DNA from 2 places in the Nocardioides fonticola genome. Region 2 is predicted to be linked to the other one. Evidence: riboswitches for the same ligand, from Rfam matches in the RefSeq annotation. Region 2 holds a riboswitch; the other holds the start of a gene.

Region 1 (3,200 bases), on a different contig from region 2:
GGGTCGGCCTCCAGGGCACCGAGATAGGTCGCCAGGATGGCGCCCATGTAGGCCCGCCAGGACAGTCCGGCGCCATCGATCGCGATCAGCCGCCCGAGCAGTACCTCGATGAATCGGTCGTAGGCGGCGAAGACGCAGGCATCGCGCGAGGGGAACATGGCGTAGAAGGAACTCAAGGAGACCTTCGCCCGTAGACAGATCTCCTTCGGGCCCACCTCGGCCGCCCCCGAGGCCGCGAGCAGTTCCGTGGCGGCGATGAGGATGCGCTCGCGCTGTGCGGCGGCGACCTGCTCGCGCGGAAGCGCGTTGCGACCCCGCGGCAGCGATCCTGGCGCCGTGAAGAACACGCCGTCCGTCACGACGTCGATCGACGCAACGGGGACTCCACTCACGCGGCACATGGTGACATCAGTCCGCCCCGCAGGGTCGAGAACCGCGGTCCCCGCCGGCGTCCGACCCGGCCTCCGACCCCGGCGTCCGACCCGGCGATCAGGCCGACCGGGACGACGAGCGCAACGGCGGGTTCCAGCGCATCGCCCAGCCCTCGGCGGGGTGGTCCTCGGCACGGGTGATCGCCTCGATCAGGGCCTGGCCGAGGTGGCGGTGGTCGGCGGCGAGTCCGGCGATCTCCGAGCGGCGCGGATGGCCGGCCGGGACGACGTCCGGGCGCTCCAGCAGTTCGTGGAGGGGGAGGGCGTGGCTCTGGGCCAGCCAGGCCGCGAACGGAGCCGACCGCACGGGACGGTCGAGCACGGGCAGCGTCTCGCCCCAGCGACCCCGCAGCAGCCGCCGCACCTCGACGAAGGGCTGGCGCGGCTCGGCGGGGAGGCCGACCACGACGACGCCGAGGAGCCGGGGCCCCGCGACCTCGGCGCGCGGGCCGATGTCGACCTCGGCGATCAGCCGCTCGATCGCCTGCGGATCGGGGGCGGTGAGGAGGACGACGTGGTCGGCCACGGCCGCGACCGCCTGACGTCCGGCCGGCCCGGCACCGGTGTCGAGGACCACGAGGTCGGCCGACCGGCCGTGGACGCGCGCGGCGTCGGCCGGGGCGCGCAGCAGCCGCAACCCGGGCCGGACCTCCAGCGGGCCGCCGGTGACGGCGTCCGGGCGCGCGCCGAGGCGTTGCGCGAGCACGCCGTCCTCGACCGCGTCGAGGAGCAGCACGCGGTTGCCGGCACGGGCCGCGAGCGCGGCGACGCCGACCGCGACGCCGGTCGCGCCCACGCCCGGGCGGGCGCCGGCGAACGCGACCACACGACCCGTCGGGACGGCGGGGCCGGAGCTGGGGGCTATGGGGGCTGGTGCTGCGTGGGAAGGGTGGACAGGGGGAGGGGGAGGTGCGGTCATCACGGCTTTCGGGGGGATCCGGGACCAGACCGACGAGGAGCAGTCGTCGGAGGACCAGTATCGCCCCTCGGGAGGTCGCCGGTCACCCGCTCGACGCAGTCGGCGGCGACGCTGCGACCCCGTCCGCACCATCCGTCGCAACCGCCGCAGCCGCCCCATCCCAGGGGACGGCGGGCGGTCACCAGCGCGCGGGTACCGTCGATCTCGGCGCGGGGCGCCGTGCCGGTCGTCGACCGGCAGGGCTGAGAAGCACCCGTCGAACCTGTCTAGGTAGTGCTAGCGAAGGGACGCCCATGACCACCACCGCACCGACCCCTGCCCTCGGGCTGGCCGACGTCGTCGACCGCGTGCGTGCGCACGCACCCCTGGTGCACTGCATCACCAACAGCGTCGTCACGAACGTGACGGCCAACGTGCTCCTCGCCGCCGGCGCCTCCCCGGCGATGGTCGACACCGCGGAGGAGGCCGGCGTGCTCGCCGGTGTCGCCGGCGGGCTGCTGGTCAACCTCGGCACGCTGACGCCGGTGCAGATCGGGGGCATCGACGCCGCGGTGGGCGCCGCGGCCCGCGCGGGCGTGCCGTGGGTGCTCGACCCGGTCGCGATCGGCGTGCTGCCGGTGCGCACGGCGCTGGCCGGCGAGCTGCTCGGACGCCGTCCCGCGGTCGTGCGTGGCAACGCCTCGGAGATCGCCGCACTCGCCGGCGGTGCGGGCGGACGCGGCGTCGACTCGTTGGCCGCACCCGACGACGTCGCCGACATCGCGCGCGACCTCGCGCGCCGTCACACCACGGTGGTGGCGGTGAGCGGGCCCCGCGACCTCATCACCGACGGCGACCGGGTCGTGCGCATCGCGGCCGGGCACTCGCTGATGACCCGCGTCACCGGGGTCGGATGCGCACTTGGGGCACTGGTCGCCGCCTGCGCCGCCGTCGAGGACGACGCCGTGCTGGCCGCCGCCGCGGCGACCGCGTGGCTGTGCGTCGCCGCCGAGGAGGCGGCCGCCGCATCGTCGGGGCCCGGCACGTTCGCCGTCGCCCTGCTCGACCGACTCGCCGCCGTCGACGCCGGGAGCGTCGCGACGCGTGCGGGGTCGGCGTGAGGGCGCGCGTCGTCCTCGATCCCACCCTCTACCTCGTCACCGACACCGCCCTGTGCGGCGGCCCGGACGGCGTCCTGGCCACCGTGCGCGCGGCTGTGGCGGGCGGGGCGACGGCGGTGCAGGTGCGGGATCCGCGGGCGACGACCCGCGAGCTGGTGGCGTTGGGCGAGGCGCTGCTGCGCGACCTCCGGGGCACCGGGGTGCCGCTCATCGTCGACGACCGCGTGGACGTCGCGCTCGCGATCGGCGCGGACGGCGTCCATGTGGGGCAGTCCGACCTCGACCCCGTGACCGCCCGGCGACTGCTCGGCCCCCGCGCCCACCTCGGACTGTCGGTGCACACCCCGGAGCAGGCGCAGGAGGCGAGCGCGCTGCCGCCCGGCACCGTCGACCTGCTCGGGGTCGGGCCGGTGCTGGCGACCGCCTCGAAGCCGGACGCCGCTGCGCCCTGCGGCCTCGACGGCCTGGCCCGCGTCTGCGCGGCCACTCCCCTGCCCTGCGTGGCGATCGGGGGCGTCGACCGCGCCGATCTCGCCGCGGTGCGCGCGGCCGGAGCCCATGGGATCGCGGTCGTCTCCGCGATCTGCGGACGACCCGATCCGGGGGCGGCGGCCGCCACCCTGCGGGCGCGCTGGCGGGAGGCGGCCGCATGAGCGCACGGATGCGGCCGGCCGGCCATCCGGTGGTGGCGCTGACGATCGCGGGCTCGGATCCCAGCGGCGGTGCGGGCATCCAGGCCGACCTCAAGAC
Region 2 (3,200 bases):
CCCCGACCACGACCGTGGGCAGCACGAACGGCACGAGGACGACGACCCGCAGCAACCGGCGTCCGGGGAAGTCGAGGCGGTGCAGCACGAAGGCGGCCGGCAGGCCCAGCAGGGTGGCGATGAGGGTCGCGGCCGCCGAGGACCACAGGGTGAACCGCACCACGCGGTGCACCCGGGCCCGGCCGAGCACCTCGAGCACCGCGCCGGGGTCGTAGCGGCCGTCGACGACGAATCCGCGGTGCACCATGCCGGCCACCGGCAGCACGAAGAACACCGCGAGCACGACGACCGGCACCGCGGCGAGGGCCGCGAGCTGGAGGTGGGCGCGGCGCATCGGCATCAGCCGCCGATCAGGTCGTTCCACTCCCGCAGCCACGTGTCGCGCTGGGCGGTGATGTCGGCCGGGTCGACGCTGTAGGGCTTCTCGGGCTGGACGGCGAAGCGCGCCCAGTCGGTCGGCAGCGCGGTGTCGGGCAGCACCGGGAAGACGTACATCGAGTCGGGCAGCGCGGCCTGCACCTGCGGGCTCTGGAGCCAGGCGACCACCGCGGCCGCGCCGGCCGGGTTGGCCGCGCCCTGGAGGACGCCGGCGTACTCGGTCTGGCGGAAGCAGGTGTCGAGGAGCGCGTGGGTGGTGCTGCCGCCCTTCCCGTCGGTGGTGAAGGCCGGCGAGGAGTCGTAGGACAGGACGATCGGCCGGTCGCCGCCGCCACCACCGGCGGTGAAGTCGACCTCGTAGGCGTCGGACCAGCCGCTCACGACCTTCGTGCCGTTGTCGAGCAGCGCACGCCAGTAGTCCTGCCAGCCGTCCTCGCCGTAGGCCGCGATGGTGGTGAGCAGGAAGGCCAGTCCGGGCGAGCTGGTGGTGGCCCCGGGCGTGACGAACAGGTCGCGGTAGCGGGGGTCGGTGAGGTCGTCGAGCGAGGTCGGCGGGGTGATCGTGCGGGCCGCGAACCAGGCGTCGTCGACGTTGACACACACGCTGGCGGTGTCGATCGGCGCGAGGGCGTGCTCGTCGTCGCCGGGCAGGTCGTAGGCCGCCACGCCGTCCGCGGACGGCGTCCCGGGGGCGAAGACGTCGGCGTCGAGCGCCCGGGAGGCGAAGGTGTTGTCGATGCCGTAGGCGACGTCGGCGACGGGGTCGCCGGCCGCGAGCACGAGCTGGCTGGTGAGCACGCCGGCGTCGCCGGTGGAGCGGATCGTCAGATCGATGCCCGACTCCTTCTCGAAGGCGGCGATGAGCTTCTTCGGCAGGCTGAAGGAGTCGTGGGTGAGCAGGACGACGCGGCCGCCGGCGGTGGCGCCGGCCGAGGGGGAGGCGTCGTCGGCGGCGCCCTCGTCGGCCGACCCGCCGCTCAGCGAGCAGGCGCCGAGCGCGAGGGTCAGGACGGCGGCCCCGAGGGCGGTGGAGCGGGCACGGGTGCGCAGGATCATCGGAACTCCCTTCGCCGGTGTTAACCGGAGCAGGTTCGGAGGGTCTGCGGCTGGCCCGCACTCTCAGCACCGCGCCGGATCGGCCGGGTGCTCCCCTGTCGTTGGTCGATCCGGATGGTAGCCGGTGGCCCCGACCGCGATGGAGTCGGCGGCGGCCCTCACCGTTCCAGGACGAGTTGCCAGGCGAAACCGATCCGGCGGGAGGGACCTCGACCACCGAGCGTGAACCCACCCGCCGTGCGACGCTCGACACCACCCGCCGTGGAGAAGGACAAGGCCCCGGGGGGTTTCGCTGGCCGTAGCCGCTACGCCGTGGTTCCCGGGGCTCTCTGTCGGAGCCGAACTCTACGCTCACGAACAGAGAGATCCACCCCTTCGAGGGGAGCGACATGCCTCGGGAGCCGTGGGCGTTGCCGACGTTGCTCTCGCCTGCCCGGATGACTCCCTACCTCGCCGCGAGCGAGGGCGACTGGGATGCCGCTCTCTCTCCCTCTACGACTGGAACACCTCACTGAGCGCCGCGTTCTTCGAGTCGATCCACTACCTGGAGGTCGGCCTGCGCAATGCTCTCGATCTCGCTGCCTTCGCGCACATCGGTCGAGCCTGGCTGATGCCGACGCAGGAGGTGCTGACGGCCAGATCGCAGAGGGTCGTCGCGACCGCACTCGCCCACGCCAGTGGTCCCGAGGTACCTCACGGCAAGATCGTCGCCGAGCTGCCCTTCGGCTTCTGGTGGTCGCTCCTCGCAGACGAGTACAACCGCCGCCTATGGCAGCCCGCGCTTCGGCACGCCTTCGATCGACCGGTTCGCCGACGGACTCTCCACAGCGAGCTGGACGAAGTCCGTCGCCTGCGGAATCGCATCGCTCACCATGAGCCGATCCATCGACGCCCGCTGGCGAACGATCTCGCGCGCGTCCTCACCCTCGCCGAGCGGGTCAGCCCGCACCTGGGTGACCACATCAGTCAGACGACGCGGGTCTCGGACGTGCTCGGTCAACGGCCGTGACCAGCGTCGCGCCGATCGGCTCCGAACGCCCGTCAGCGCAGGTCAGCGCCCGTCGTCGACGGTGGCCAGCGGCGCGAGCCCGTGCTCCATCCCCCAGGCCACGGCCTGGGCGCGCCGCGAGACGTCGATCTTGCGGTAGGCGGTGCGGATGTAGGTCTTCACCGAGTTGATGGAGAGGTAGAGCCGCCCGCCGATCTCGGCGTTGGTCAGGCCCTGGGTGACCAGCGAGAGGATCTCGGCCTCGCGCGGGGTCAGGTCGAAGTCGGTGCCGGACCCGGCGGCGGAGACCGCCTTCAGGGGGCCGCGGTCGACCGGCGTGCGCACCGTCAGGACGTCGTCGCCGGCGTGGATCGACTCCAGGGCGCCGACGAGCTCCTCGGCGGGCAGCGCCTTGGAGAGATGGCCGGCGAAGGACCCGTAGCTGGCGCCCTCGGACCGATCGCGCCAGGAGTAGATGACGGCGCGCCGCTGCGAGCCGGTGATGAGTCGGCGCAGGACCTCCTGGCTGGCCGGCGACTGGTGCACCGGCTCGTAGAGGATCACGTCGAGGGACGCCGGCTCGCGCAGAGCGGTGTCGAGGTCGAGGAGCTGGACGCGGCCGGCGTAGGGGCGCAGGAGTGCCTGGAGGCCGGCGGCGGCGAGCTCGTAGGTGTCCACGAGGGTGACGCGGACGGGGCGGGCGGGGCTCACGGGCCGAACCTATCCGACACCGCGCCCGGACTCGCATCGGCCCGACCCCGCAGGCGCCCGGGAGGAG

The links. A riboswitch is a leader RNA that binds a small molecule or an ion and turns the genes downstream of it on or off. The one in region 2 is predicted to bind thiamine pyrophosphate.
Region 1: it holds a riboswitch for thiamine pyrophosphate, as region 2 does, so the genes downstream of both, thiM (hydroxyethylthiazole kinase) here and ABD671_RS03510 (thiamine ABC transporter substrate-binding protein) in region 2, are expected to answer to the same signal.

Annotation. Positions count from the first base shown of each region.
Region 1 is NZ_BAAAZH010000017.1:60,728-63,927, forward strand. Features, by position in the region: gene ABD671_RS12610 (TetR/AcrR family transcriptional regulator) at 1-392, opposite strand, end outside; gene ABD671_RS12615 (hypothetical protein) at 490-1,257, opposite strand; TPP riboswitch at 1,551-1,655, shown strand; gene thiM (hydroxyethylthiazole kinase) at 1,644-2,450, shown strand; gene thiE (thiamine phosphate synthase) at 2,447-3,103, shown strand; gene thiD (bifunctional hydroxymethylpyrimidine kinase/phosphomethylpyrimidine kinase) at 3,100-3,200, shown strand, end outside.
Region 2 is NZ_BAAAZH010000006.1:58,451-61,650, forward strand. Features, by position in the region: gene ABD671_RS03505 (ABC transporter permease) at 1-340, opposite strand, end outside; gene ABD671_RS03510 (thiamine ABC transporter substrate-binding protein) at 340-1,434, opposite strand; TPP riboswitch at 1,424-1,541, opposite strand; gene ABD671_RS03515 (hypothetical protein) at 1,838-2,443, shown strand; gene ABD671_RS03520 (helix-turn-helix transcriptional regulator) at 2,486-3,133, opposite strand.